2 regions of the Pseudobacteroides sp. genome follow, and region 2 is predicted to be linked to the other one. Evidence: riboswitches for the same ligand, from Rfam matches in the RefSeq annotation. Region 2 holds a riboswitch; the other holds the start of a gene.
The links. A riboswitch is a leader RNA that binds a small molecule or an ion and turns the genes downstream of it on or off. The one in region 2 is predicted to bind nickel and cobalt.

Region 1: linked by a shared signal. The riboswitch ahead of VIO64_RS21200 (cation-translocating P-type ATPase) and the one ahead of VIO64_RS14355 (cation diffusion facilitator family transporter) in region 2 are both predicted to bind nickel and cobalt.

The regions. Positions count from the first base shown of each region.
Region 1 is NZ_DATCTU010000122.1:160,468-176,133, forward strand. It holds gene gdhA (NADP-specific glutamate dehydrogenase) at 1-302, opposite strand, end outside; gene VIO64_RS21140 (sulfide/dihydroorotate dehydrogenase-like FAD/NAD-binding protein) at 1,024-1,869, shown strand; gene gltA (NADPH-dependent glutamate synthase) at 1,862-3,256, shown strand; gene VIO64_RS21150 (DUF1450 domain-containing protein) at 3,353-3,574, opposite strand; gene VIO64_RS21155 (NAD(P)/FAD-dependent oxidoreductase) at 3,574-4,800, opposite strand; gene VIO64_RS21160 (N-acetylmuramoyl-L-alanine amidase) at 5,033-5,728, opposite strand; gene VIO64_RS21165 (VanW family protein) at 5,913-6,833, shown strand; gene VIO64_RS21170 (phosphotransferase) at 6,878-7,870, opposite strand; gene VIO64_RS21175 (SDR family oxidoreductase) at 8,134-8,862, opposite strand; gene VIO64_RS21180 (GreA/GreB family elongation factor) at 9,172-9,654, shown strand; gene VIO64_RS21185 (GreA/GreB family elongation factor) at 9,726-10,256, shown strand; partial or broken gene VIO64_RS21190 (macrolide 2'-phosphotransferase) at 10,460-10,663, opposite strand; gene VIO64_RS21195 (L-2-amino-thiazoline-4-carboxylic acid hydrolase) at 10,810-11,466, opposite strand; partial or broken gene VIO64_RS21200 (cation-translocating P-type ATPase) at 11,482-12,142, opposite strand; NiCo riboswitch at 12,184-12,288, opposite strand; gene VIO64_RS21205 (AraC family transcriptional regulator) at 12,539-13,423, opposite strand; partial or broken gene VIO64_RS21210 (IS110 family transposase) at 13,606-13,839, opposite strand; gene VIO64_RS21215 (hypothetical protein) at 14,240-14,413, opposite strand; gene VIO64_RS21220 (XRE family transcriptional regulator) at 14,586-14,834, shown strand; gene VIO64_RS21225 (SMI1/KNR4 family protein) at 15,012-15,419, opposite strand.
Region 2 is NZ_DATCTU010000093.1:39,679-55,344, reverse strand. It holds gene VIO64_RS14385 (transcriptional repressor) at 1-198, shown strand, start outside; gene VIO64_RS14380 (SDR family oxidoreductase) at 227-925, opposite strand; gene VIO64_RS14375 (MutS-related protein) at 988-2,793, opposite strand; gene VIO64_RS14370 (DUF2752 domain-containing protein) at 2,835-3,155, opposite strand; gene VIO64_RS14365 (DUF4190 domain-containing protein) at 3,295-3,732, opposite strand; gene VIO64_RS14360 (putative glycoside hydrolase) at 4,040-5,236, shown strand; gene VIO64_RS14355 (cation diffusion facilitator family transporter) at 5,316-6,182, opposite strand; NiCo riboswitch at 6,248-6,338, opposite strand; gene VIO64_RS14350 (bifunctional diguanylate cyclase/phosphodiesterase) at 6,388-9,504, opposite strand; gene VIO64_RS14345 (MATE family efflux transporter) at 9,927-11,345, opposite strand; gene VIO64_RS14340 (AraC family transcriptional regulator) at 11,665-12,555, shown strand; gene VIO64_RS14335 (vWA domain-containing protein) at 12,644-14,965, opposite strand; gene VIO64_RS14330 (copper amine oxidase N-terminal domain-containing protein) at 15,026-15,666, opposite strand, start outside.

The DNA of each region.
Region 1 (15,666 bases), on a different contig from region 2:
CTTGCATTTACTGAGGGATGAAGTCTCAAACCGCCCTTGTAAGGACCGATTGCACTGTTGAATTGAATTCTGAATCCTCTGTTTACGTGTACCTTGCCGTTGTCATCAACCCATGGCACTCTGAAGAAAATTTGTCTTTCAGGTTCAACAATTCTGTCAAATATTCCAGCTGCAACCCATTCCGGTTTCTTTTCTGCTACTGGCTCTAATGACTCTAATACTTCCTTAACCGCCTGATGGAATTCAGGCTCATTTGGATTTCTTTTGATAACATTTTCCATTACACTTGCGAGTATTTTCATGATAAAAACCCCCTACCGTTTTATTTTAATTTATTTATTATTTCAAATGCTATAACTTCAAAATTACATAGATGTAATCCGACTTTATTATAACCACGATAAAAGCACAATATTCTCCAATGAGAACACCAAAAAACAATAAGTTACGGCCATAAAAAATCCTTATAGCATCCTATTTTAATACCATTCAAAATTATGCGTGTTATGTAATGCACATCATCGCACATCAATTTAGGCATACGCCATTGTATACCCCCAAAAATAAACGATTGGGGATAATTTAGAGATATGTTAAATCAACATTTATGATTATACCAAATGCATTTTTACAATGCAAGTGCAAAATAAAAAAATTTCATTTATTTCTTTTCTCAATTAGCAATTATTTTTGTGAAACAATTCACATTCCTCTTGATGTCAGCATAACAGGGCGTAGATATGATCAAATTCCTTCTCATGATCATAAGCAAAGTATTGAATTATTTTAAACCAGGACTTTCATTTTTTATAGTCATAGCACTCATTTTATATAATTGTCACTTTCAATTCATATAATTTTAATGTATAATGGTTGTGGATTAAGGGTAGTTTTACTTATACCCTGTTAAGGCTGCATTTCATTTGACATATATAAAAAAGACATCTCTAAGCTAATACATTAACGGTGTATGATTTTAAGTTTATACTGTCCATTGGTAATTGAGGGGGGGAATATAGTAAAATGTATAAAATTGTGAAGAAACAAACTCTAAGCCCTGCTGTTAAGCTAATGAAGATACAGGAACCCTATGTAGCACGCAAAGCCCAACCTGGTCAATTCATAATTCTAAGAGTAGATGAATTCGGTGAACGTATACCTCTCACCATCGCAGATTATGACCGTGATGAGGGTACCGTTACCATTATATTTCAGGAGGTTGGAAAGACAACCAAGGCCTTAGGCTTGCTGGAAGAAGGCCAGGAACTCCTTGACTTTGTTGGGCCCTTAGGGGTTGCATCTCATTTTGACGGCATAAAAAAGGCTGCTGTTATAGGCGGGGGACTTGGTACAGCCATAGCTTATCCTCAGGCAAAGCAGCTTCATAAAATGGGAGCAGAAGTTCACTCGGTAATTGGATTTAGAAACAAGGATCTTATTATACTTGAATCTGAAATGTCAGAAGCAAGCAGCAAGCTTGTTGTTACAACCGACGATGGTTCTAACGGAACCAAAGGCTTTGTAACAGATGAGCTTAAGAAATTGATAGATCAAGGCAACATATATGATCTGGTGATTGCAATAGGCCCATTGATCATGATGAAAGCAGTAAGCAACCTCACAAAGCAATATGGTATAAAGACAATAGTAAGCATGAACCCTGTAATGATTGACGGTACCGGAATGTGCGGGGGCTGCCGTGTTACAGTAGGCGGTAAAATCAAGTTTGCCTGCGTGGACGGACCTGATTTCGACGGACATGAAGTTGACTTTGATGAGGCTATGAGAAGACAAATGATGTATAAATCTGATGAAAGGCAATCTCTTGATGACCATGCATGCAGACTTGGAGGTGAGTCTAATGCCTAATATGTCACCTAAAAAAGTCAACATGCCTGAGCAGGAACCGGATATAAGAAACAAGAATTTTCTTGAAGTGGCTTTAGGCTATACGCCCGAAATGGCACAAGAGGAAGCACAAAGGTGCCTGCAATGTAAAAACAAGCCTTGTGTAGCGGGCTGCCCGGTTAACGTACAAATACCGGAGTTCATTGAGCTTGTTGCAAACGGCCAATTTGAGAAAGCATACGAAAAAATAACTGAAACAAATAGCCTTCCGGCCATATGCGGACGAGTTTGTCCTCAGGAGACCCAATGCGAGAAACTCTGCATAAGGGGTATAAAAAACGAGCCTGTAGGTATAGGGCGTTTGGAAAGATTTGTTGCAGATTGGTTTATACAGAACAGCAAGCCCAATTCTAAAGATATTCAAAAAAATGGAATAAAGGTAGCGGTTATAGGCTCAGGCCCTGCAGGACTTACCTGTGCAGGGGATCTTGCAAACATGGGTTATGATGTAACAATATTCGAAGCATTTCACACTCCGGGTGGAGTGCTTATGTATGGCATACCGGAGTTCAGGCTGCCTAAGGCTTTAGTACAAAAGGAAATAGATAACCTAAAGCATCTTGGGGTTAAAATCAGGACCAATATGGTTATAGGTAAGGTTCTCTCTCTTGAAGAGCTTGAACAGGAAGGCTATAAAGCCATTTTTATCGGTACAGGTGCAGGATTGCCCAACTTCATGGGAATACCCGGTGAAAATCTGAACGGCGTATACTCATCCAATGAGTTCCTCACCAGAATCAACCTTATGAAGGCATACCTTTTTCCTCAATATGGTACACCGGTAAAGGTTGGAAAGAATGTAGCTGTTGTAGGCGGCGGTAACGTAGCTATGGATGCTGCAAGGAGTGCAAAAAGACTTGGTGCTGAAAACGTATACATTATCTACAGGCGTTCAGAGAAAGAACTGCCTGCAAGACTGGAAGAAATACATCACGCAAAGGAAGAAGGGATCATTTTCAAACTTCTTACCAACCCCACAAAAATCATCGGTACCGATGACGGATGGGTTAAAGGCATGGAATGCGTGGAGATGGAGCTGGGTGAGCCTGACAGTTCCGGCAGAAGGCGTCCAGTAGTAAAAAAAGGTTCAGAGCATGTTGTTGATGTAAATACAGTCATTATTGCAATCGGGCAAAGTCCAAACCCTCTGATCAAGTCAACCACAAAAGGTCTTGACACACATGACTGGGGTGGCATTATCGTCGAGGAAGCTACAGGAGCAACCAGCAAAGAAGGTGTCTATGCCGGCGGGGATACAGTTACAGGTGCGGCAACAGTAATACTTGCAATGGGTGCCGGAAAGACAGCAGCAAATGCAATTGATGAGTATCTAAAAAAAACACTATGATTTCTCACGACATATAAAAAATGCGGATAATGTTTAACAGCGGCGTTATCCGCATTTTTTAAGTCTGTGAAATTTTTGTATTTTATACTCCACTTTCTAGCCGATTATTTCACAGATGGCTTCATATAGCTCATCCGCCGAATCTGCCTGAACCAGCTCATCATTAACCAGTGCATAAGGGCCCTCGGCACAATCTCCGCAGTAGCCTAAGCAGGACTCAACAATTACCTTTGCATTTTCATTATTCTCCTGCAATTTGGTTATAACTTCCTCCACCCCGTGTACAAAATTGTTTTCACAGAATTTAACTTCTACCATTATACTTTACACTCCTTTACTTTTTTTATTGATTCCATCAAATCATCTATTGATATTCTTTCAATATCTATATTTTCCAACGATACTTCCTTTTCAATCGCTGTCTTTAGTGCAGGCGACTTTTTTGTATCTCCTATGACAATTGCACCAATAATCCTATCATTTTTGATAAATAATCTCTTGTAAAGGTTACTTTCTGCATCCTCCTCAGTAATGGTATAAACATCTTCGCCTTCATTAACATTCCCCATTGAGAAAAGCGATATATTAAATGCATTGAGGGTGGTTACAGGAACAATCTGCCGGTATTCTGTCTTCCTTCCTGCCATATTGTATCCCGCCGCTTTTCCCTGTTCTATAGCAATATTCCAAAGCCCTGTTACCTTCCCTTCAAGCTCTGCTGCATCTCCTGCGGCATAAATATTTTCGATATTGGTCCTCATTTCCCGGTCTACTATTACGCCTCTTTTCATATCAACAGGAGAGCTTCTCAGGAATTCAATATTAGGTCTGATCCCTGCCGAATAAATCACCATATCGCATTTTATTGTACCTTTGTTTTTTGCCGTACACTCAAATTGTTTATCACAGATGATACTCTCCACTTGAGTATCCAATAATACATCAATATTATAATTTTTCAGAATTTTCAAAAGAATTCGGGAGGCCTTCTGATCCAACTGATTTGGCATGAGCCTGTTAGATATCTCAGCAATAATTACCTTTTTGCCGTGCTGATGCAAAATCCATGCCGTTTCCAGCCCTTGAATCCCCCCTCCGATATTTAAAACAGAGCTTTTGCCCTCAATGCTTTGGTGAATATTCCACGCATCCTCCAACTGTCTAATTGTAAAGATGCCCGGATTATCTATTCCGGCAATAGGCGGCTTGAAGTTTCTTGCTCCGCTGGCTATAAGTAGCTTGTCATAACCCATTTTGCTTCCATCATTCAGAAGAATCTGATTATTGCTTGCATCAATTCCAGCCACGCCGACATTTAGATGTAGATACACACCATTAGCCTCATACCAATCCTTTTTCTGCAAAAGTAAAGCATCTTCCTCAAGTTTATCCAAAAGACTTTTTGAAAGTTTTATTCGATTATACGGGTAATACCTTTCATCCCCAAACATATGAATTTCCACATCGGAATTAATCTCTCTAATGGCTTTTGCTGCATTGATTGCAGTTATTCCATTGCCCGCAATAATAAATTTTTCTTTCATTTTATCACCCCATCACCCGTTTTGTATTATTTCATATATACAGCTTGTTGGATTCACAAGGATATTATTGCCCACCAAAACGTAATCTATGAAATAAATAGCACTTTTAATCTACTATACAGCAAGGTGATAAAAAAAACTGTGACCGATGTCATAATTTATAGCATATGATAATCATATAATCCTATGAGTGGGCAACAGCAAAGATACACTGGATTTCCAGGAGTTACTCTTAACCCTGGCTCTTCATATATTCTGCAATTCCCGAAGCAATAGATTTGGCTAGCTTTTGCCTATATGAATTTGTAGAAAGCAAACCTCGCTCTCTCGGATTGGTGATAAATCCTGTCTCAACCAGGACACCCGGTATAGTTGTATTTTTTAAAATATAATAATCCTCAGCCCGGGAATTATGAGCCATCCTCTTATTCCCCTCTATGACAAGGTTGTTTAAAGACCTTTGTATACTTTTTGCTAAAGCCTTAGATTTCAAACACTGCTCACTAAAATAGAATGCTGTGGAGCCATTAATTTCAGGGTTAAAATAACTATTTACATGGATGCTGACAAAAATATCTGCATTGCTATCGTTTATTCTATTTACCCGTGCATTGAGATCTCTTCTTTCAAGAGTGTCTCCAATTTTGCAATAATTGTACAATGATTCATCACTTTTTCTAGTCAGGTCCACATTAAAACCCTTATTCTGTAGAATGCTTTTAACTTTCTCCGATATATCAAGAGTAATATCCTTTTCATGCAAGTCTTTCCTTATACATCCACTATCAACCCCTCCATGACCTGGGTCAATAACAATCTTTTTGCTTTGAACAGCATGAGCTTCTGCTGAGGTAGATGCCCAAAAGAGCAAAGTAAATAAATTGATTATAATTATAAAAAAGTACTTTCTATTACTAATTTCAGACACTCCGATACACCTTTCTTTATTCTATACTAAAAATGATTAATATTTTATATTTTCTTATAGCATCTATAATATCTGTATTTTAGATTGAAAAATCCCTGGTACTTTCATCAATATTAGCAAATATAGCAAGACATACTTTTTGATGTACCACTAATAATAATAAAGGAGGTGATAATTTCAGATTATGAAAACTTACATGGATTTCAGCTCGAAAAGGTACTTGAGTGTAGTGTACATTTTATTATCAATAATGATAATGACCTCTTGCAGTTCAAGGGGTAGTTTAAAGACTCCTGGAAATCAGGCTCAACAAAGCCCTCCGGTAAAAGTCATAGAATTTCCCACAATAGAGCGGACTGTTAAAAATAATGTTTATTTGAATAATGAAAATGTGGGAAGCCTAAAAGAGTCTGAATTGATCTCAAAGATCATGAATTATGCTGCAACTGTTGACACTAAAGCTGCGGATGCCACTCTTGACAGTTCTACCTGGCAAATAAACCGAGGCAAGGTAGGTAAAAAGGTTAATGTAGACAAAACTATAGAAGCACTCTTTAATGCACAGGAAGGTGATAAGATTGACCTTGTAGTTGATGAGATTATGCCTTTAGTTACATCACAAAATTTAATGAAAAATATTGTAACAATAGGCAGTTATACAACTTCCATACTGGATAAAGATGCGTCGAGGGTAAATAATATAAAATTGGCATCCAGGAAAATAAACGGCTTTAAACTCTCACCTGGCGAGGAATTTTCCTTCAACACAATAGTAGGCAGGAGAACAGAAGAAAAGGGCTATGAAGATGCAACTATTATTGTAAGAAGGCAGGGTGTACCCAAGAAAGGTATAGGTGTTGGAGGCGGTATATGCCAGGTTTCCAGTACATTATTCAATGCCGCAGAAGCATGCAATCTTAATATAATTGAACGGCATAAGCATTCAAAGACTGTAGGCTATGTCCCTAAAGGAAAGGACGCCACTGTCAATTATGGTTCATATGATTTCAGGTTCAGCAATAGCCGCAGTTACCCTATCATGGTTAGAACATACTTAAGCAGTGAGACATTGACAGTAAAAATTATCGAAAACCGTAATTCATAATGAATTCCGGTTTTCTTGATGTCTAGTTAGGAAATTACGGTATTTTACATCAGTCTATGTGAACTCGAAACAATATGTAATGCATCTTCAAATCTGTGTGCCTTAGTATTGTGCAAAAATTGCTCCATATGAACCAATGAATATTTAATCTTTGCCTCATCACTGGCCAAACTTATTTCACCATCCCATATTTGGTTATGAAAGTCTCTGAACTTGGGTTTTATAATATCTACATCAACAGGTTTACCTTTTGCACCAAACAGCATAAAAATTGCAATATAGTGCATGTGTAATATTTGCCGTGCAAGGAAAAACCGAGCATGTCTGTAATCATCCACTGTCTCTCCGAAATAGCTTCTAAGATACTCCGCTTCTTCTTCATCACTATTTACCACAAAATTTGCAACAATAGCAATATCCGCATAACGATCGTTTAAAAAGGCTGCTTCCCAATCCACCAGCCAAACTTTCTCTCCATCAAATAGAATATTTTCCGGCTTGAGATCGTTATGGCATGAAACCAAATCTTGATCATTTCTGGGATAAACAGCAAAAATACGATTGTACTGCTTAAATAGCTCTTCTGTTATAATTTCCGGAAGCATTTTAGAATCCTGAAAATTTCTAAGAAAACCGTCAATGTTACTCTGATAATTCATAAGCTTATGGAAGGGCGGCAGTGAATGCATACGTCGAATCAGCTCAGGCAGCTTAGTTTTTGCCTCACTTATAGGAAACTGTCGATCTTCCACAAAGTCTGTGATTGAAATCCTATCTTCTATGCTCATGTACCATATAGGAGGAGCAATACCCGCTTCAGCGGCTGCCTTCATGTTGGCAAACTGGTTGGTTGGATCACCCATCTCATCAGTACGGGTAATGATACGAAGCAAATATGGTTTTCCCTTTACAACAATACGAAAAACCAGAGCGGAAGAAAGCCCGGAAGTCATTATACTTATATCTTCAAATTCACTTACTTCGAATGCTGCTCGCAAAGCATTTTTAACGGCATCTAGCTTTTTTTCTGGAATCATATTATCTCCTTTTCTATGCAATATTTTTAGTATAGTATCTTACTGTGTCTTTCTTATAAACCAATTTTTACGGCAACTTTTTTAGGCATAAATACAGCATACAAAAAAACAGCGGCAACTATCAACGAGGTCTTTAAAACCACGTAGTGTTTTATTATTGTGTCCAGTACTCTATATAATATATTCAGCTTTTGGCTCAGCTGATGCAAAGCCATCTTTCATCTTTGTATCATTCATATAATTTTTTTCCCTATCTTTTGTATTCATTTTGATACCTTAAAACCACCATCGACAAATATTGTTTCGCCATTTATGTAATCTGACATATCCGATAATAAAAACAATGCCACATTTGCAATATCTTCTGGTTTCGCTATTCTTCTGACCGGAATTATACTTTCAGAGAATTCTCTTATCTCCGGATCATTAAAAGATTTTGCTGTCATTCCTGTGTAAGTAAATCCAGGAGCTACAGAATTTACCTGAATGTTATGTGATGACAAATCCAAAGCCATAGCTGATGTCAACGCAACCACACCCCCTTTTGATGCAGCATAGTCTGCCATGTTGGATCTGAAGATTTTTGATCTTATGCAGCTAATATTTACGATTTTTCCCCTTTTGTATTTCATCATTTTTTGAGCTGTATACTTGGATAGTATAAAGACCCCTGTTAGGTTTGTTGCAATTACTTTATTCCATTCAGTTATACTTAATTCAAAAAACGGTTTTGAACTTGCATAAATGCCAGCACAATTTGCCAGTCCATCCACTCTACCAAGTTTATCATCAATTTCATTTAATACATCTATTACTTGTTCCTCATCTGTTACATCTAGCAAATAATGCATGTACCTTTTATGGGTTATTGAAGCCTGCTTTATGTCCAAACCCACAACCATTGCATCATTGTCAAGCAATGCTTCTGCACAAGCTTTTCCAATACCCGAATTTGTACCTGAAATAATGAAAACCCTAGCCTTAAAATTCATTTTGTTCCTCCTATACATATCATTTGCAATTATTGTATCATGTAACAGTTATTATATAAAACTATCGACACCATTTCATTCAAGTATATCAGCCCTAAAACAAAAATTTGTACTTTGTTATTTAATTCAAAGCTATCCATTAAATATTTAGTTAGCAATTAAATGGAAAATCAAAACACTATTGACATCCATTTACAATAATGTTATCATATATAATATAGGCGTTTCGCAAACTATTTTGCGAGATGCCTTGTTCTATTTTTTAGGTATTTTCCATTTAATAACACAAAGAAAAAGAGGGAGATGGAAATGTGTAAAAATTTATTATCAAAGAAAATGTATGATTTTTTAACTTGGCACACAAATGAAATTGCAAAAGAACAGGAGTTTATTTTTAGGGAACGCTATTCCGAAGAAACGCACGAAAGTATGAATTTCGAAGCATTTTTTAAAGAATATCTGACTAATATCAATAATTATCTAAGTTCAGTAAGTATTGGAATAACCAGTTCGCACGACTGTCCATTTGTGATTATTGGGAGTATTGTTGATGTACATGATTCTGATGATATGGAGGACTACCAGTATCGCATTGTTCTACCATATAAAAAACAACAGGATACAAGTATTGTATGTGCATCTTGTCTTTCACCATTAGGCAAGTCCTTGCTGTTTAAAAGTGCCAATGAGAATGTAAATATACAAATCCCTGCTGGCGAATTACATTATATGATAAAGAAAATTTCTATACCTGAGGTTTCAGCAACTGCAGTAAATTGCCAGGTATTCTAATTTCTATTTTATATACAACCAGAGGAATATATAGATTTGTTAGGCATCCCGTGTATAGCAGGGTGCCTACAGTGTTTTTAAAAAACGAATTCCAATTAATGTATTTAGAAAGGAAATACAGTCCCATGACCTCGAATTTTGAACTGACTACATATGTTTATAGGGCTATTCTAAATCATCTAGTTGACTTTGAAGAGCGAAAGAATGATTTAGTAAATGAAATTTATTCTGAACCATCAGCTTTACGCGATGATTTTAGCTGTCTTTTGGACATATATCTCAAAAAGCTTGAAGACTTGATTAAATCATCCCAAATCGCTGAAATACAAACCCGTGAAAAGATAAAGGACCTTAATCACTTACCGTATGTAATTATTGGAAGCACTGTAGAGCTTGAGAATGCCAGTGATTTAGGTACATACTTATTTAGAATCGTTTCACCTTTTGATAGTTCCAGCTCAAATAAGGATCTCTCATATATATCAGAATTGGGAAGATCATTGCTACTTAAGAAACGTGGGGATGTTATAAAATCTGATATTAACAATAGCGTTTGTTCATACCAAATCAAATCAATTCGATATGATGGTATTTATGCCTAATAGTTAACTTTAAAAAACCTATACATCTCACTCACCAAGCCTTTCCCGCTCTATTATCGCCACCGACTCTATATGTTTGGATTGTTGGTGGCGAACTTTTTTACAGGGTTCCAGATTTCACTTCTATACTTCGGATTCCCAGTATTCTGACAAACTTACGCCTGATAAAAAAGAAATATACGCTTAAAGTGATATTCTGAACAGTATGCAATCAGCTCATCTGTGTAAATGATCCAGCTTGGTGCTTGAAAAGATTGAGTATACTGATTAACCAAATCTAATACTCGTTTTTCTATCTTTGTTCTGGGCATAACATCTTCCCGTCTAGGTAATCTAAAAACCCAATCAATCCCACTTTCGTCTTGTGCAAATACAACTTGAAAATCAAGTCCGGATTCATTAAACTGATTTCATATCTGTCCCTTCGTAAAACACAAATACACTTTATTCCTGTTTTTGCCCAGGATAAATTCAGGAAAACTTTCTTTCAGCACTTGTGCAATATCCGGAATATTAGTTTTTGAAAAAAACATTTTTTATTGTCTATTCATCTCTACTTTCTATCAATAAAGCCCTTTTCAGGTGACCATTCACACTTGCCAACTAAATCATAATGGCAGTTACAGCAATCATTACCATCACCAAGTGTTTTTGTGCGAACAAATCCGTTACCCATAAGATTGGACAAAAGGTAATCCATGCGGCAGATGCCTGGAAGCAACCCATCAGCTTTAAATTGATGTGCCAGCTTTTTCAACCCACACTCAGCAATATCCAACTCAAAGCTATTCTGATCGATTTCATGATAAGTGATAGCCCAGTCGTATAGATGTAGATAGCCTTTCTCTTGCCGTATCATATGAGCGGCAGCCTTCTTGCGAAGGCCACTCAGATATAATCTGCCGATTACCTTCAAAAATGGACGTGGTATGGTCGTCACCATCTTTTCGTTCATTGTCCAGATGTTCTGAATTGTTTCATCCTGCGTTACTCCGAGTTCTAAAAAGGTTTTATACCAAGCAATATAGCTTGGACCAAACTCGTAGTTGGAGGAAAAAATACTATAGCCTATATCCGGCACCTGTGGCAAAATTTCAGCAAAGGTCTTATCTGAATTTGCCTTGAATTGCTTCCAAAAATCTTTACCGTATTTCTGGATTAAATAACATTTACTACGGTGCAGTGTTAAATGATAAATAAGTTTAATCATAATTATTCTCCTGTGAAGTCCCATCGTTTCTATTAGGGGATGAGTATAATCGTTCAGTGCCCAGACATTCTGAGCCGTCATCTGATTCATGGTAATTGTCCCTGCCTTATCAACGCACAGTACCGGATACTGCACCTAATAAAATAGGTAACCACTCCGACAAGTGCAAACAGTACAGCAGCTATTCCTGCACAAACCCTTAACAGACTGCCTGTTTGTTTCTGGAGAGGCATCTTCATTTGGTGCTGAGGCTACATTAGTGCTGATTTTACCGTATTCGGTCGTTGTACCCATTTTATCAACCAATGCAATTGCTGTTCCTTGTGTTACCAACGTTCCCGCATAGCAATAATGTTTACGCCGATAATCAGTCGTTGGATAATACCATCCGCCGGGATTTTCACACCCTCATAAATCATCATCAAATCACTAGGTACAAGGTCAGAACTTGCAATAACAGTTTCTTTTCCATCTCGGATAACCTTGACATGTGGAGCAGATAAATCTTTTAACGCATTTAAAGTTTTATCTGTTTTTCATTCTAGAATAACACCAGTGCTAATAATACCTATAACAAAAATCAGCATGATAGCACCATCCTTGGCTCTTCAAGGATAAAATAAATAACTGCAGCAGCAATCAACAGTAAAAACGTAGGCTCACAAATCAAGTTCATATTGTTCCTTTGGATATAAAAAACACACCTATGGAACATACTACTGTCCCACAGATGTGTATATTATCACAATCTGCTGCCACACATGGTGACCCAGCCCCATGACCTTAAAATATAAGGTTCATCGCCTGCTCAGTTTGTACTATTGATCTAGCATTTCACATCAGAAATGTAATGCAGTGCAAAGAATATTATTATATTAACGCAATAACCTCTAATAGTCAATAATTAATCTTGAGTTTTTGGACTTTTATCCAGATTTCTTGATCAAAGAACCAAACTGACTACATAATGTTATTTACCATCCCCATCCTCCACACGACCCTCTTTTCTTTAGCTGATAAACAACAAGTACAAAAAAGCACTCGTCTATGGATTGCCCTCGACCATAATTACCTACTCACTCAGTGTTTTTTTCCTTACTGGAATCCATATTTCACTTCTATACTTCGGGTTCTCTGTGTCCTTACTCTCATTCCACAAGATTTCAGGACCTTCAACTGACTCATATCCTGAAGTTGGGAACCACTCTGAGTATATCCTTCCCCACACATTTTGAAGCGTTTCCGGGTATGGTCCAATTGCTTCAAATACCGCCCAGATACTAGCATCAATTTCTAGTTCATCAAATTCAGCTGTTTCATCACTTGAAGTTGCTACCCCAATGTAATGATCTAATTCTCCCTTCTCCTCCATCCTTCCTTCAGAAAAATTGATGGAAGCACTAATAATGCCTGTTGGTTCTACATTTGAAAGTGCTTTTAATTGTTTAATTACTTCAGGGGTTAGAAGTGCATACATTTTGGCGATCTCTGGATTAACACCATTAAAAATAATTGGAACTCTCTTCTTAAAGCCAACTAACTTAAAAGGCTCTTTCTCAACAATACGATAATTCATTTCACACGCTCCTTTAATTGATAGTTGAAAGGTCATTCTAGGATAAGCTTTTAATTGTATATTCTCACTCCTTGCCTCAGAAGGGAGAATACCATGCATAGAATGAAAAGCACGGGAAAACGAATCAGCTGAACTGTAACCGTATTTGACAGCTAAATCAATTATTCTCAGATCGCTATCTTTCAAATCAAGTGCAGCCAGCGTTAGTCTTCTTCTACGGATATATTCCGATAAACTTATACCTGATAAAAAAGAAAACATCCGTTTAAAATGATACTCTGAACAGTAAGCAATTTTAGAAACTTTACTATAATTGATATTCTCAGTTAAGTGTTCTTCAATGTATGCCAATGCATTATTCATAATACTTAAAGAGTCCATCAAACAACCTCCTTTCACCATCAATATTATCAAAGGATGCATTTATCCATCCGACAATCTGTGCACAGCATAGTCGGCTCACTTATTGGGGAAACTCTAATATAAAAAATATTAAATCATCTATAGGCTTATTTCCAGATATCGGCTTAGTGTAGTTTTCCCTTTCTTTCACACCTACACTTTCTTCTGCTGCTTTTCATTGATATTCTTAACTCTCGGTAAACCCCTTCTGACATATAGGGCTCAATATATCTCCCATCCTTAACCAACATTGCTATTGTTTTTGGGTCTTTACGGTTATTTTTAGTTGGGCTGTTATCGTCAAACTCCTTACTCCTCTTTACATGCATCGGATTTACAAGCACAACTTTAGTGCCTTTCTCTTGCAGTGAATAACCGAAGTTAAACCAATAATTTCATTAGCCATATCACCTATAATTTATACTATACCACTTCACAAAAGCCTGGTGTTATAGTGAAGTGTTTTACAGCTAAAAAATTTTATTAGCTCATCATACTCCACCATCTCGTTTATTTGCACAAAACTTAGGTAGGTAATTAGCATTTAAATAAATTTTTTGATAAAAACAGGCCATTTTCACATATTCTAATCAAATTTATCTAAATAGGTTACTTTTTTATCAAAATTGACTTTTTTCACACTGGAGATTTTCCCCGAATTGCTTAATCTTCAGATGCTTCCTTCTCCTTGAACATGGAAGGTTTGCCGCCAGAAGTCTCTGCACAGCTTTTACATATTACTGTATCCTTATTAGCACATTTTTCACAGTCAGAAATCATACCCAATACCACCTTTCAATCCTTTTTACTGCAAGTCATTTTTATGTAACGTAAAATCATAGCATCCAATGCCCGGCTCTTTTTAAGAATTTTATCTTGGGATGATGTAAGAATCATTTCATCTAATTCACTTCTCAGTTTTTCCATCTTCCTCCTTATCATCATCTCTTGGCTTTCTGAACTTTCCATCCAATCATACCTCTTTATAAAAATATTTAAACTTGCTTATTAAGCAAATATTATCATAGAACTTGCTCTATAATCAAGTTGTGTTTTATGTGGAAGGTGCCTAGCGTGACAGAAAATACCATTATTTTACTTTCATACTGTTTTGTACCTCAAGAAAGGAATGCTATATAGAATGAAAAAGACAAGAAATCTGATTGGAGATAGAGTAAAGCAGGCAAGGAACAATTGCAAACCGAAGATAACGCAGATTGATCTCCTTGCCCGCTTGGAAATTCGGGGGATTGTATTAAACGAAACCGCTATATCAAAAATCGAAGCAAAAACTCGCCCTGTAACCGATATTGAACTGGTAGCAATAGCTGAGTCTCTTGAGGTAGCAGTTAATTGGCTGCTGGGTTTAAAGGATGCATCACAAACTTAAAACACATCTGCATTTACAATATCATATACAAAACTTAAACATCATTAATCAAAATCAGGGTATATCAATTAATTCTTCAAATGAATTACATACTGGATATAAATTATCCCCTAACCACTCTTCGACTGACTTTTCTTCAAGTTCAAAGTCTGATAGGTCATCTTCTAATCTTGATTGTTAATGATCAATGAATACAATTGATGGTTCTGAGCTTTTTCTATAATCAAATAATAGTAAGTTACCTGCTCCATCTTGGGCAAATGCAAAAATTTTCGATGGGTCTGGAACAGAATCTTTGAATACTTCATTCATTGCAACAATAAGTGGTTCTCCCCTACTATATTGGCCTTCATGAAATGTAATTAGCTGAAAACAAGCTGATCTACTGGCCCATTTTGGAATGTCTACTATTCCGCTTACCCACTGGTTATTATTATTTTTCATTCTCGGAATACTACCATTATGTTTGGTAACAATTTTGGTATAAAGCTCTGGAAATGTTATATTCCACTTTTCTTCAACATTTTGAATGATTTCTTCTGCTATAACATCCTCTGCACTCCATTTAATATCTTTAGCAGGCATAACCATTCCTCCTCATTATAATATTTATTCTCCTCTTGCTAGACTTCTCAAAAAAGTTTATGCTCTGCTTCATAGCAATCGGCTTTATACGCCACCAAAAGGAAAGTAATTTCCAATTGGCGATTCCACTTCTTACCATATTTTACATGAAACTTTGGTAGGCTTATTAGGGAGTTGCTCTTTTGCGTCTTTTTTACTAAAGTGGGTTACGCTCACAACCCAATAAAAAAACAAGTCCAGTAAACAA
Region 2 (15,666 bases):
GGTAGATATGAGCTTAACAGACAAAAAAGCAGCCATAGGCACCATCATCTTATTTGCACTTCCTGTAATGCGGTTATAGAAGTTGAAGAAGATCTTTTAGAATCTCTTGAGCAGCAAATACTAAACGAACATGGCTTTATCGTTAAGGATCATAGGGTAAAATTTTATGGTATCTGCAGCATGTGTACCACCACATAATTGAAAGCCACTTTAATGCCACTTTATATTATTTATCTTCTCTGAAATCCTGGGCACAAAAGAACTTTCCTGTGTCCCCATCATTATCCAAAAGAGCGGGTACCAGTGCACCTGGCAATACTGTTGTAACCTCATGCATTGCATTTTCACCACCCAAATCGGTTTTAAGCCAACCCGGATCCAGGAAGTTTACCAATACTCCGGTTCCTCTAAGATCTGCTGCCAAATCCATGGAATATTTATCTACTGCAGCCTTTGAAACACTGTAGGGTGCCAGCTGAGGTATGTCCTTTATTCCCGAGGTAAGGTTGATTATTCTGCCGAATCCCCTTTCTTTCATTCCAGGAGCAAAGGCATTGCAAGTCATAACAATGCTGTAAAAGTTAATCATGAATGTTTCCTTCCATTCATCAAGGGTTATATCGTAGATCTCTTTCCATTTATTCTGAATGGCTGCATTATTATAAAGTATGTCAATACAGTTGTGGTTTTTCTTAACTTCGCCAATCATCTTTTCTATATCATCAACTTTAGATAACTTACCTTCTACCACATCGGTCTTAATACCATACTCTTTCAAAAGCTCCAAGGTTTTTATACAATTTTCTTTTTTTCTGCCATGTACAATAACATTACATCCTTCCCTTGCCAGTCCCATTGCTATCTGCTGTCCTATCCCTCTTGCAGATCCTGTCACCAAAGCCCATTTCCCTTCCAACTTTTTCATAAGTAGCTCCCCTTTCAAAATTTTATAAAATTAAATTTGGCTTAAACGTTGTTTTTACAGATTTATTCGTGAATATCTATACCTGCTAACCGCATGAGGTAAACCGCATTTCTCGTAGTTGATACCCCATTTTTTAATTTGTAATCAAAGTTTATCCTGTTGTCCTTATAGTATTCTTCAAAATGGTAATTTTTAACTTCAAGCCCTTCCTTCTCAAGGTCACTAAGCTCAAGATCATGTGTGGATACAAGACCTGAGCAGTTTAGCTGGCAAAGCCTTTTAATTAGAACGCGTGCCCCCATATGCCTGTCTCTTGAATTAGTACCCTTAAATATCTCATCCAGCAGGAAGAAAACTTTCCTTCCGCTCTCTGCTCCATTTACTATTTCCTTAATCCTTAAAAGCTCAGCATAAAACGATGATATGCTCTTTCCCAGATCATCACTGACTCTCATACAGGTATAGATATCAGCAATAGATACTGAAAAGCTTTCGGCACAAACAGGGGCACCTGCATAAGCCAAAACTAGGTTAATCCCTACAGTACGCAGCAGTGTACTCTTTCCAGACATATTTGAACCTGTAATAAGAAGCACCTTTACGGGATTTTTGATTTTGAGGTCATTGCTAACTCCATTTTCCCCAAGCAAAGGATGACCTAGCCCTTTTGCTTCAATAAAAGGCCTTGATTCCTTAATATCAGGCATGGGCCAGTGAGGATTATCAAAACTGATTATGGCCAGGCCGCATAAAGCCTCAACCTTACCCAATGCTTGAAGCCAGGACAAAAGATATTTCCCCGAACTTTGTTTCCATTTCTCAATAGCTACCATACATTGGTAGTCCCAAAGAGTAAGAATATTCAGCAATTCAAAAAATGCACTATGTCGTGCTGATATGTTATCAATTATTTTTGACAGTCTATCCAGCTGTTTAAATGCTTTAAGGCCTTCATTATTTACCATTTGACCCTTAACAGCCTTGATATATCCAGATTTAAAATTATGCTTTTCAAAGTGCTTTAGGGCATTATAATAGACTTTTATATCCTTACTATATTTCTCCGCCAGTCCAAAGATCTCACTCCTTCGTTTTCTGTTGATTCGCAATAATGCAGCTTGCAATAACAGCAAAAGCAACGGGATATGAAAAGTTAAAAACTGTGTGTTTATAGCAAGTAGAATAAAAATCCCTGTAAACACAGGTAAAACTTTGACGGATGTGGAAATCCACTTCTTAAGATAAAAAGTTTCATGAACCAAGGCCCATTTTATAAGCTCTTCAGGGTCTATAGTCCTCCCTGGCACCCTCATGGCTTCAGCTTGGAATCTTTGCCTCCAGCCAAGCTTCATTGACAATTCCGCAACAGCCTGCTGCCTTTCAACTATTTCTTCAATGCTCTTAGGTGTATTTCCCAGTATATCTCTGAAATACCTTCTGCCATAATAGGTTTTTGAGGAGTTTATCCACTGGAACAAAGATCTATCGCCGAATATATCCAGGTCTTGAAAGTATCTGTGCCCTGCATCCGAATATTCCTCGCCCTTATCCTTAAATTCACTCCATTTACCTTCAAGTCTTTTTATGGAGTTAACATTTATATCTAATAAAAAATCAAGAAAATTTTTTATTCCTATAAGCTTCTCATGTTTAATAACAAGGTATACAAAAGCAGCAACAAATGCAATTATAGTAGCAATAAGCAATATATAAAGCTTAGCAAGGTATAACACTACCCCTACTGCAACTCCGGCTATAAAAACTCCCAGCCTTAAGTTACTTACCATATTTATAGTCTTTGTCTGGCTCTTTATTAGCTTGCTGTACTTATTTTTCCTCTTTGTGTATGAATTATAAGGTGTTTTCATCCGATTGTCTCCTTCTAAGGAACGGCTATATATTACCAGTTTTATATAAATTGAGCAACAAATTGTACTACAGCGATAACACCAATAAGTATTAAAGCCCCTACTCCAATTCTTGATATCCTATCTTGAAACGGAGCACTCCCCCTTACAATTAATATCAACCTATAGGGTATTTGTAGTGCCATAAAGGCATACAGCATAGCTGTGGCCTTATTGGAATTCCATGCAGATACTAAAGATAGCTTGCTCATATAAGCAAAGCTTCTTGTACCTCCACATGACGGACATTTATATCCTGAAACTGTTTTAAAAACACATGGCATCCTGACTTCATAAAAACCATCATGAAATCTGAATGCCACCCCTTGCCCATCTGTTTTTATAAAAAACGAACCAATAATCGGCACCAAGCATATTAAAACTAACATTAAATTTAATAGTAAATTATCTCTTTTCAAGTTTTATTCCTGCGTTATCACTATTTATATTTTTGTAAGTCTACTAAAAGCTATTGTTATCATTGTTTAACTCGTTCATTTTCTGAAAGTAAGTATTCCAGTCAAATCCTTGCAAATTATATACTATAAGAATTAGAATTAGTACTCCTAATAAAATTCCTACAAAGCCAGTAATAATCCCTGCAATGGCAAAACCGCTTCCTTTTTCTCTTCCTTGTGAGTTATCTATCTTTTTCTTCGCCATGAACCCGAATATTACCCCTAGTATACCAGGAATAATACCTATCCCATAGCAGCACCCCAAAACAACTGATGCTATACCTAAAACCATTGATGCAATTGAAAAACCGTTGGTTGCAACTGGCATAGGCGGCGGTGCAAAACTGTTGTATTGATTATAATTATCCAACTGAGTACCGCAGCTTACACATACATTATCAAAATCCTGATTTGAATAGTTGCATTTTGGACAGATTTTCATCAGTCAGCCTCCCGTCATTGATTTACCTTATAAAAAGGCACATCAAAATTTTATATTAAATTTGGCAATATTACAATATAGTGCATAAATTTTTATTATAATAGTGTTATCCGAATAAAATTTCTTTTTCATGCCTTAATGTGAATATATTAGGCATTGATAATTTGAAATTTTTTTGATAAATTTTAATCATATAATTAATCATATTATTGTATTTCGTTTTATTTATCTTTATTCAAAAGTTCCCATAGAAATATTGTTTATTCTATCTTCTTAAGCTAAATTAATTAAAAGGAGCCGATAATCTATGAAAAAAATCCTGAGCAAGAAAAATCTACTGGTGGCATCCACAGTTATCGCTTCGCTGCTTCTATCGTCATGCGGTTCTACCTCCGGCACTCCGGAGAAGGAAGCCGACAAAATGCCTGGCTCCATTATAGCAGGTTCAAAACCATCAGGCACACAAATACAAACAAACATTCCACAGCCAACACCTACACCAGTCCCAGAAAAGAAGACAGTTAAAGCCAAAGGCCTTTACCTTACAGCATCTTCCGCTGGTGGAAGATTAAAGCACTATATCGAGCTTGCAAACACTACTGAAATTAACAGTTATGTCATTGACTACAAAAATGATGAAGGTATAGTAAGTGTTAATTCATCAGTTCCAGCAGCAAAGGAGGTTAAAGCCATTCAACCGATATATGATGCTGAGAAGGTAACCAAGGAGCTTCGTGACAACAATATTTATTCTATAGCTAGAATAGTTTGCTTTAAAGATCCATTCTTCTCTAAAGGTAAGCCTCAAGCTGCTATAAAGAATAAAAGCGGAGACTTATTTATCCACAATGGGGTAACATGGGTAAACCCTTACAGCAAAGAAGCATGGCAGTATAATATTGACCTTGCAAAAGAGGCTCTGGCAAAAGGTTTTGATGAAGTACAATTTGATTATGTTAGATTTCCTGATGGGAAAAAGAGCAATATGGTATTTGGGGACACTAGCAATAAAATGATGTATGAAACTATTAATGAATTTTTGGCTGAAGCAAGAAAGCAAATGCCTAATGCTGTTCTTTCTGCAGACGTATTTGCAATTATATGCGAAACCCCTGGGGATAACGAGGGTATAGGCCAATACCTTGAACTTATAGGAAAAGATATTGACTATATATGCCCCATGGCTTATCCATCCCATTACGCTTTAGGTCAGATAATCAATGGAACTGCATTCAAAAAACCCGACTTTGAACCCTACGGAGTTATTAAAAACACACTTGTAAAAGCTAAAACACGCTTTGCCAAGGTTGATGGACCTACACCAAAGGTAAGAACCTACCTACAGGATTTTGATGCCTCTTGGATAGGCAAGGGAAACTGGCAGCGTTATGGTGATGAACAGATAAGGCAACAGATACAGGGCGTTTATGATGCAGGCTATGAGGAATGGTTCCTATGGGATCCAATGAACACTTATCACGAGGGAGCTCTGAAAAAAGAATAGAAAGTCTTTGACATAAAGTAAGGGGGCTTGAATGGCCCCCGTTTTTATTTTGAATAAAACTACCTAAAAGCTTATTTCACTAAATGCCAGGCTCTATATGTATACTCACGTTTGTATTTTTTAATACCTCTTCCAAGTCACTTTCTATGCTGTCACTAAGTTTATGGGATTGCTCAACCGAAATATCTTTGTTTACGGTCATGTGAAAGTCTATGTATTTGATGCTTCCTGATTTTCTGGTCCTTAACTCATGAAAATCAATAATCTCATTTTTATATCGGTTTATGACGCTCTTTATTTTTTCTTCATCGCCATCGGATAGCTTTGTATCCAATAAGGGGCAATACGCATTCCATATAAGTGAAATTGACTCTTTTAAAATCAACAATGCAACTAATATTGCTACAATGGGATCAAGTATGGAAATACCAGTAAACTTTATTAGCAACATGCCTATACCAACCCCTAGAGAGGTATACACATCAGTCTTAAGATGAAGAGCGTCAGCCTCTAGTGCTACTGAGTCAACCTGTTTTGCCACCCTGTAAAGCTTTCTAGATACAAAAAAGTTCACTGTCGCTGATATAAACATGACCAAAAGAGCTATGTTGGTTTCACCAATGTGTGTAGGTCGTATAATCTTTTTTATAGCTTCCCAGATTATAATTACAGCTGCCACTAAAATCAAAAGACCTTCAATAACTCCAGAAACATTTTCAACTTTTCCATGTCCGTAAGGATGGTCTTTATCTGCAGGCTTTGCAGATATTTTTACCGAAAAAAATGCAATTAATGCCGCAACCAAATCCATTCCTGAATGAATAGCCTCGGAAATTATACTGACCGAACCGCTTAAAATACCTGCGATTACCTTTAATAAAATTAAAAACGAATTAGAAACAACCGATAAAATGGCAACCCTTGTTTTAATACCTAAATCATCCATACTCTAAATCCCTCCACAATTTCCCACAACATTAAAAAACCTGCAAAACTATAAGTATTTAACAATATAGTCCCACAGGCATTTTTTACCCTGCTGCCGTTAAGCCGGCCCGGCTCCACAAAGTCCACGACTCAGTGGCCTGATCCATTTTACTCTTCAATTTAAAGTGATTAAGAGTTATTATATAATAATTAGGGAAGTACTGTCAATAAAATTGGTAATGGTTTTTGTTGAAATGCTGCTTAACCTTTTTTATTGTTTCTTCTTCAGGTTCCGGCATTCCGAGATAAAAACCCTGGACCACATCGCAGTTAGTATTAACCAGGTGCTGATATTGTTCGTAGGTTTCAACTCCTTCTCCGATAACCATTAGCCCCATCTTTTGACCTATATGTACAATGGAATCTGTGATATCAGTACTTATACCAATATCATCTATAAATTCCTTATCTATTTTCAATGTATTTACCGGAAGATTCTTTAGATAGCTTAATGACGAAAACCCTTTACCAAAATCATCAAGAGATATCTTTATGCCATGCTCCTTAAGTTTTTTTAGTTTCGTAAGATTATCATCTATAGATTGAATAAGTACGGACTCTGTAAGCTCAATTTCCAGAAATCCCGGTTCTATTCCGGCTTCATTAATTATACCTAACACTTTATCAACGAAATCCTCCTGAGCTAATTGAACTACAGAAATATTTACAGAAATGCTATAAAATTTTGCACCTTCCTTATGCAGTCTCTTATTAAATAAACAGGCTTGTTTTAGAACCCACTCACCCATAGGAATAATAAAACCGTTTTCTTCAGCAAGCCCAATAAACCTGCTTGGCATAACCAACCCGTATTGAGGACTGTTCCACCTTATAAGTGCCTCAAACCCATAAATATCTTTTGTTTTTGTTGTATATTGAGGTTGATAGTATAGTTCAAACTCATTGTTTTCCAATGCCTTTCTCAGATTGCTGGCAAGTATGACCTTTTCCATTATTTCATCGTTAAGTGATTTGGTATATATCTTATAATTTGATTTTCCTTTTCTTTTAGCATAATTCATAGCAGTATCGGCATTTTTTAATAATGTGTCAAAATCTTGAGACTCATCAGGAAATAAAGCAACCCCCATACTTGCCGTAATATAAAATATATCACCATTCACATTAAAGGTTTTGGAAAATACACCCGTTATTTTGTCTAAATATTCCTTAATAGAAGAATCTGATCTAATACTCGGTATAAGTATGGCAAATTCATCTCCCCCAGGCCTTGATACCATACATGGGCTGTCAAACATGGAAATCAGCATATTACTAAGTTCTACAAGAAGGACATCCCCGTAATAATGACCAAATGAATCATTTAAAAGCTTGAAGTTATCTATGTCAATAAGCACCAACATTCCAGAATCTCCGTTTTTCATAGAATCCTCTATAACTCGTCCCGCACACTCCTTAAGGACGAGCTTGTTTGGAAGACCCGTTAGCAAATCATAATAGGCCAGCTTTTTAATCATTTGTTCATGATTTTTTTTATCATTAATATTTGTAATTGAGCCTGCCACTCTGACAATATTACCTGACTCATCCTTTACTGCCTTCCCCTTTATCAAAATCCATAGATAGTCAAGTTTTTTTGTCTTTATTCTTACTTCATATGAGAAGTTAGGTGTTGCTCCTTCAAAATGCCGCCTTTTAGCTTCCTCAGCCCACTCAATATCTTCCTGATGGCAGAGAGCTTTAAGGTCATCTAATGAATGCCCAATTTCATCTCTATCATACCCAGTAATTTCATAAAACTTGTCTGAATAAAAAAGCCTGTTATCAGAAGCATTCCAATCCCATATTGCATCATTAGACCCTTCTAATGAAAGCTGATACCGCTGCTCGCTGTCCATGAGCTTGTTCTTTGTAATATTAAGCTCGTCATATTTATTTTTCAACTCTTCTTGAGATGCTTCCAACTCTCTTAGCACCCAGGTAAGTTTAGCATTATTATTCCTTATGTTTATTTCTGCTTCAATTCTTTCTGTCAGATCCATTCCTATAAGGTTTATTATAAAAAATATGGATTTGTCCTTATAATTATCCTTCATGTTTACATTCCATAAAATATGAAGCAGCTTACCGTCTTTACGCTTTAGTGACATCTGCACATTTCCCGAACAATTGGATTTTTTTAATGCATTGCGAATCTCAAAAAATTTTACCCTGTCTTCCTTGTCAAGCATTTCAATAAAGCTTTTGTTTATTACATCCTTTGAGCTGTATTGAGTTGTAATTTCTGCATATTTATTAAAGAACAAAATGGTTCCATCATACTTTAGTCTTAAGGAAAGGATATTTGCAATATCTATGAGGTCTCTTGATGCATCTTCCTCATATATAAGCCTCCTTTTCAAGTACTGACTGTATATTCCGGATAATACAGAAATGAGAACAAACAATAAGATAACAATGTTTATTACATAAATGATCTTACTTACCTTTTCAGTAGCCTGGGCTTTAGAAGCTGTTACAGCTATTGACCAATCTGTGCCATTAACAGGTGAGTAACCTATATAGTAAGTCATTCCCTCCATTGTATACTCTCCAGATCCCGGCATACCCATCATCATATTGTCTCCAAGCCTTTTCAATTCTTCTCGGCTTTGATCACTTCTTAATTTATCGAAATAACTTTTGATAGAATATGCCTTTTGTTGATCTCCGCATGCTATTACTGAGCCCTCTCTATTTATCACAAAAGCAATACTGTCATTTCCGAATTTTATTTTTGAAACAATATCATTTATATAATTGATATTATATGTGGAATGTACTACACCAATAATACTTCCACCTTCATCTTTTTGAGGAACAGCAAATGCCACTACTGTACTGCCATCAACCCTACTTATGACCGGACCTTGAATATTCTTTTTACCCTTTAAAGCCCTTTGAAAATACGCTCTGTCCCAGTTGTTGAATTTTTTCCCGTCAGTTGTAAAAGAATTACCATTTAGATCAGATATTCCATACCTGATTGGGCTCTTTAATGCTGCCTGCCTTTTCATTTCCTGTAGTTTGGTATCAATATTTTTATGCGGATCGGAAACTATGCTTTGTGCCGCAATAGAACTAAGCAAATCAAGATTTAGTCTGAGTTCTGATTCAACTGTCTGGGCACCTTGCCTTGATAGATCCACGAGAGATTCCATAACATTGCTTTTTAAATTTTCATAGGCTAGATAATAAGTCGAGCCGCCTATCACCAGTATTGCAATAACCGTTAATATTGTATAAAAGGCTTTAGGTCTATTATAAACCCGAATTTTCATGAAACTCCTCCATCATAAAAAGCTTTATAATACAGAGTTCAAGCATATTTGATATTTAAAACACATTACAATTGGGGAACATCAAACGAAAAGTCAACATGTAGTTCTACAAATAGTCAATGTAATAGATAAATCACTTTAATATAAATAATACAGACTTGCTAATAATTATATATTATGTAAATGGATTTTGGAATAACCAAATTATAAAATTTTGGACAAAAAAATAAATAATAAACTGTGAAGATAAAATATACCTTATATCAGCTTATTATTTATTTAAAGATAGTGTTATGCTGTTATTATTTACTAAATTAAAAGTGTTAATAATCTTACATTTGGCGAAGCAAATAACGAACGGTTCAACGGGATTTGCGACAGACAAATGTTATAGATTTATCACTTTTAATTTAAATTCAAAATTAATTTACACTTTGCAGCAGTTCCTCATCTTTAGTTTCAATACCAACTTTATCTTCCTTTGAAACAACAGACATTTTCTCCCATGCCCTCGAACGCCATCTTTTAAGCATCACTATTCCTCTTATCCATTCATCCATCGCAAAAGCTGTCCACACACCTATAAGACCTAAATGTAGAACAACACCTAGAAAATATGACATAAACACTGCAACCGACCACATTGAGACCAATCCCAAATACAGGATAAACCTTGCATCCCCAGCACCCTTCAGTGAGAATCCTACAACAAGATTAAACGATCTGCCTGGTTCAAGTATAACAGTTATAGCAAACAACATTCCTCCAATTGTTATAATGTTCTCATTATCTGTAAAAAACCCCAAAAATACTTTTCCGAATATAAAAAACATTACAGCTACGATAAATGATACTGTAACAGCAATTTTAAGACTTCGCAGGCATGTCTTATATGCATCATCAGTTCTTCCTGCTCCAATAAGGTGTCCTATCATTATCTGTGTAGCCTGACCTGTAGCCAAACCAAACAGCATTATATAAAACATCAGGTTGAAAACATAAAATCTTGTTTGGAGTGCATACTCTCCCATATATGTTGCTATTAAGCCGGTTATAACAACCTGGGATATGTTATATGATATGGATTCTCCTGCGGAAGGACCTCCAATCTTGAAAATGCTTTTTAGTATTTGTGCTATGGCATTCTTGGGCATTTTTAGCACTTCTACCACAGAAAACCTTAATCCAACCTTATTCTTTAGGATAATAAAAATTACAATAAGACCAATAAGCTGACTGGAAACCGTTGATATGGCAACACCTTTAACTCCTAATACAGGCATTCCAAACATACCATAAATGAACATAAAATTTCCCAGTATATTAAGTGCATTTGCACCCATATTTACATACATCGGATATTTAACATGACCATGGCTTCTTAATATAGCTGAAATTGTTATGCTAACTGCCTGTATAAATGAAAATGAACCCAGTATAGATAAAAATTCTTTTGAATATTGATAAACATCTCTCTGAAAATTCATTAGTCCAAGTATTTTTCCAGAAAACACAAGCAATATAACACTTATGAATAGTCCAAAGACCAGATTAAACATTATTGATACCATTGCAACATCAGAAGCCTTTTTATTATTTCTGGCACCAAGATACTGGGAAATAATTATCGACGATCCTCCCGATACCATCTGAAATAACAGTATCAGTATTGATACATATTGGTTTGCAGCTCCAACCCCTGCAACTGCATTATCGTTATATCCACTCAGCATAAATGTATCCACAGTACCAAAAAGCATCCTTAAAAACGTTTCAATAAGAATTGGCCATAAAAGTGCGAAAAGTGTTATTCGTTTGTCAAGAACCTGCCCTTTTTCCATTTGATCAACTCCTGTAAAGTTTGATTTTTAACATCAAGTCAAAGAACAAAATCACTTAGTGATCTTGCAACCTTAACGCCTACCTCTAATTATTTTAATGTTTGAAAATTGGAAGCCGCGGAAAGTTTTCCGTATTGGAATTTCAATCAAGAGGCTTACGAATTTTTATGATAAGATTCAACCCGGTAGTCTTAACTTATATCACAAATTATATTAATATTATAAGGCTATATACTTATAAAAACAATTCATTATATTATTCATTTTTTCAAAATCTTACGATAAAATATATATGGGCATACAATTTGTGAGGTGTAAAATGAAAAGAAAGATGTTACCAATTAAATGCGAAAACAGGGATTTATCACCACTGGTACTCAAGTCACTATTTTTTACCCAGGGAGCTAATCTACCCAGAGGCTACCGCCTTAGAGAGCGATACGTATATGATTATGAATTGGAGCTCATTGTCTTTAGCGAGGGCTCTATGGTCATTGAGGACCAGACTTATCCTATTCGTCAGGGAGACGTTATTTTCAGAAAGCCCGGCCAGTACACTCAGGGAATTATGCCTTACAGCTGTTATTTTATCAGCATTGATCTTATTGGTAATACCGGAAAGGACCCTTCCTCATATGATATTTACAAAAAGCAGAATTATCAAAATTCTCTTATTAATCCTATAATTGATTCTATCCCCACAGTGTTCCACCCTCCCCACGCGGAAAAATATCAGTTTGTTTTTGATTCAATTTTAAAAGAGTATATTGCCTCATCGTCAGGTACTGAACTAATTATGAAATCTTATGCTTTAAACCTGCTATATATGCTTTATCAGGACTGTATAAACCCATTAATCAACAAGACAGTTCCCATGTCACCCCATTATGGAACAATCAAAAAGGTTATTGAATTTATTGATGAGAATATTGAAAAGAAAATATTGCTTAACGACTTGGCCGGACTTACCAACTTAAGCCCTAATCACTTTCATAAGGTTTTTTCCGAGACAATGGGAGTTACCCCTAATCTTTTTATAACAAAGCTTCGTCTTGATAAGGCTAAAGATCTTTTAATAAGGACGGATTTACCTGTGTCAGATATATCGGCAAAATGCGGCTTTGACAACATACCTTATTTCAGTTATTTATTTAAAAAACAGATTAAACTGTCACCGGGAGAGTTTCGGAAGAAGCACAGCTATATATGATCTATACCCATAAAATGCAGAATAATTCTTTAGACACAAAAATAAGAGCTGCGAGAATTGTAGATTCTTCACAGCTCTTATTTAATTTTTAGTTTTGATCTATTTTCATATATACATTTACAGTAAAAGGTGTAATAGTTGTTGATATAACCTTATCAGGTATTACTGCTCTGGTTTTCTCGCCACCTATACCTGTTTCATACCCTGAATATTCAATTTCATATTCTACCTTGCAATCACCAGCCAAAAATGTAACCGGTTTATAATTCTGTCCTTTGCCCAGTTTATCTACTAATACAAATTTTATATCTGTTATTTTTTTATCGTTAAATAATAAGTTATCAGGTATAACATATGTTACTTTGTTAGTAATTGTGTCTCCCGTTCCGTTAACTATAACAGGTGCTTGGGAACTTGTCATAATATCCCCAGTTATAGTCTGTGTACCGTCTGCATTTTTTGTTGATTTAAACCCTGAAGGAAGTTTGCTGTCATTTAACAGCTTTGCACCTTTAGGAAGTTTAAATTCAAACTTTGCAGATAAAATCTTTACAGAGTAGGAATTTTCCAGCTGTTCTAATACATTATCTATTATTGTAGACAATTCCGATTCATTTACAGGCTCCGAGCTGTACAACGAAAATGTACTGCCAGGATTAGCTTTCTCAAATTCTTTTTTAAGCTTTTTAATAATAGGTACAGTCTCATCATTTATTTTTGCTGCAATATTACTTAAAGCAGTGTTAACACTAAGCCAATTGTCATGTTCCTTAGGCAAATAGTTTATGAAATACGGTACAATTGAACTTTCGGTAGCCATTTTACCTATTTCAATTGCATACTCACTTGGCTTTTTGGGGTCTGGATCATCTACAAAGTTATCACTATTTGTTAAATCTATAGCACCCTTGTAATTTACCCCTTTATTATCTACAGTGTATCGGTTGGGAACACTTCCTGAGATTACAATTATAGATTTTGAAGCAATGCTGTTACTTTTGGTAAGAAGGTGGTACGCCTTTCTTAAACCGTCGCCTAAATTGCTCTTTCCCAATATATCATCAAACTTTATATTGTTCATTTTGGAATACAAAGCTACTTTACCCGCTTCAGTAGCAATATTATACAGCTTATTGTCAGTATCATTTCCGTTGAAATCATACTTTACGACATTAACTCTGGTAGCTGTTCCCGACAACGGATAATTGGCAACAAATTTCTCTATTTCTGCCATCATAGTTTCTGCAGGTGTGGGTAATTTAGTTATTTCATCAACAACCTCATCAATGGCACCTGTTTTATAATTGACAGTTAATTTGGATTGTATGGAGTTTAACCTTTTGGCTACTACACTTCCATTAACCGTTACATCCGATCCCTGTAAAACAATATCCCCCTCAGGAGCATACAGCTTTCCGTTAAAAGTTGATAAGTTGGTCTCAAGCCTAATACTCCCTTTTTCTGAGTAAATCATGGAATCTACTTGGTCATCTGGACCAACGGGCGGTGTTATTACTTTTCCACCTTGAATAATAACATCTCCCCCAGCTATCAAAATCCCTTTACCCTGAAAAATCAGGTCTTTTGAAAGCCAAACGGGACGATCATGAAATCTGAGAATCATGTTATCCGGGATAGTCAAGGTCCCCTCTATATAAAACTTGCCATCTCTTTCACCAATCTTTGTTTCTTTATTTAGTTCTTTTAAGTCTTTATAAGCAGGTCTGCTATCATTAATGTATGGCATACTTCTATAATCCCCGAAGTAGAAATCCTTTGTTCTATTGAAGACACTCTGCTTGGTGGGATCAGTCAGATCATCTGCCAAATCCATCATCTCAATCCATGGAGATTTGACGAATGAATCTGTAGAAATTTTATCATCTTTATCTATTATTGTACCCGTGTTGGGAACCAACTTTCCATCTACTATGGTTCCACCGTCAACAACAGATCTTACATACTCTATGGTGTTAACTTTGGAACCGTTATTTGTTACGGAATGATTGTTACCTCTTATAACCACATCCCCGTTGGCATGAATTTTACCGTTTATTATTTGTCTATCCCCCTGGATATTGAAAGCCTCTTCATTCCCTCCGCTAAACAGGGCAAAATCAAACGGATCTGGCTTTGGAGTAGGTCTTTCGTTTAAACTTCCTGATGTGTCAAACAAAAAAACTATTTCCTTATCATTAACCGCTGGATTATTGATAGTAAAACCACTGTCTTGATTGAAGGTAATATTTCTTTTTTGGTTTACCTCAACCTTATTCCCGCCATCCCCTGCTTTAAAATCAACCGTACGATTTAATACCGGACTTTGGACAACTGCCGCAGACGCAGGTAGAAAATTCAATCCTGCCGTCAATACGGCTGTCAATAAAACCGCTATTCCTTTTCTTCCCATAAATAAACCCCCTTTTTATTCTGAGAACAATTTTTATAACAAAATACACTTATCCTTTTATTAATTCTTTATCATGTATTCCGCCACTTTTGTTTTTTTACCGTTTGTAAAGTCATAAATATATATATAATTTACCTTATCGATTTTCAAACTCCGAAATCTTCCACATTCAAAATTAAAATAATCTCCATCCTTCTCCAATAAATCAAAATTTGCAAATACATATTTATCGGGATTTTCATATAGGTATGCGTATAGATCTCTTGCGTCGGTATTTACCTTACCTGTAACCAAATACGTTTTTGCCTTGTAATCTATATCCACTTTATCTATTGACACATTTAAATCCCCGAGAGAAACACTTTCCCCAATATCTTTTATTTTGTCTTCATAAGTAATGGTTACTGTCTTTGTCTTACCATCCCAATCAACTACAGCTCCAATGCTTTCTCCAATAAACCTCAGAGGGACGAATGTCCTGCTGCTTGTTATCTCCGGTGGTGCATCAAGTCCTTTTTTTGTACCATTTACATAAGCTGTTGAATCGTTGATTTTCAAACTTATTTCTGTCTTTCCTGTGGCCAAAACAGTTTTGTTTGTAGGATTCCACTGTACATCCAACCCGAAGGCTTCAAATATCTTCCTGAAAGGCACCAGAGTCCTGGAATTTTTTATGTATGGGTTTACATCAAACTCAAGCC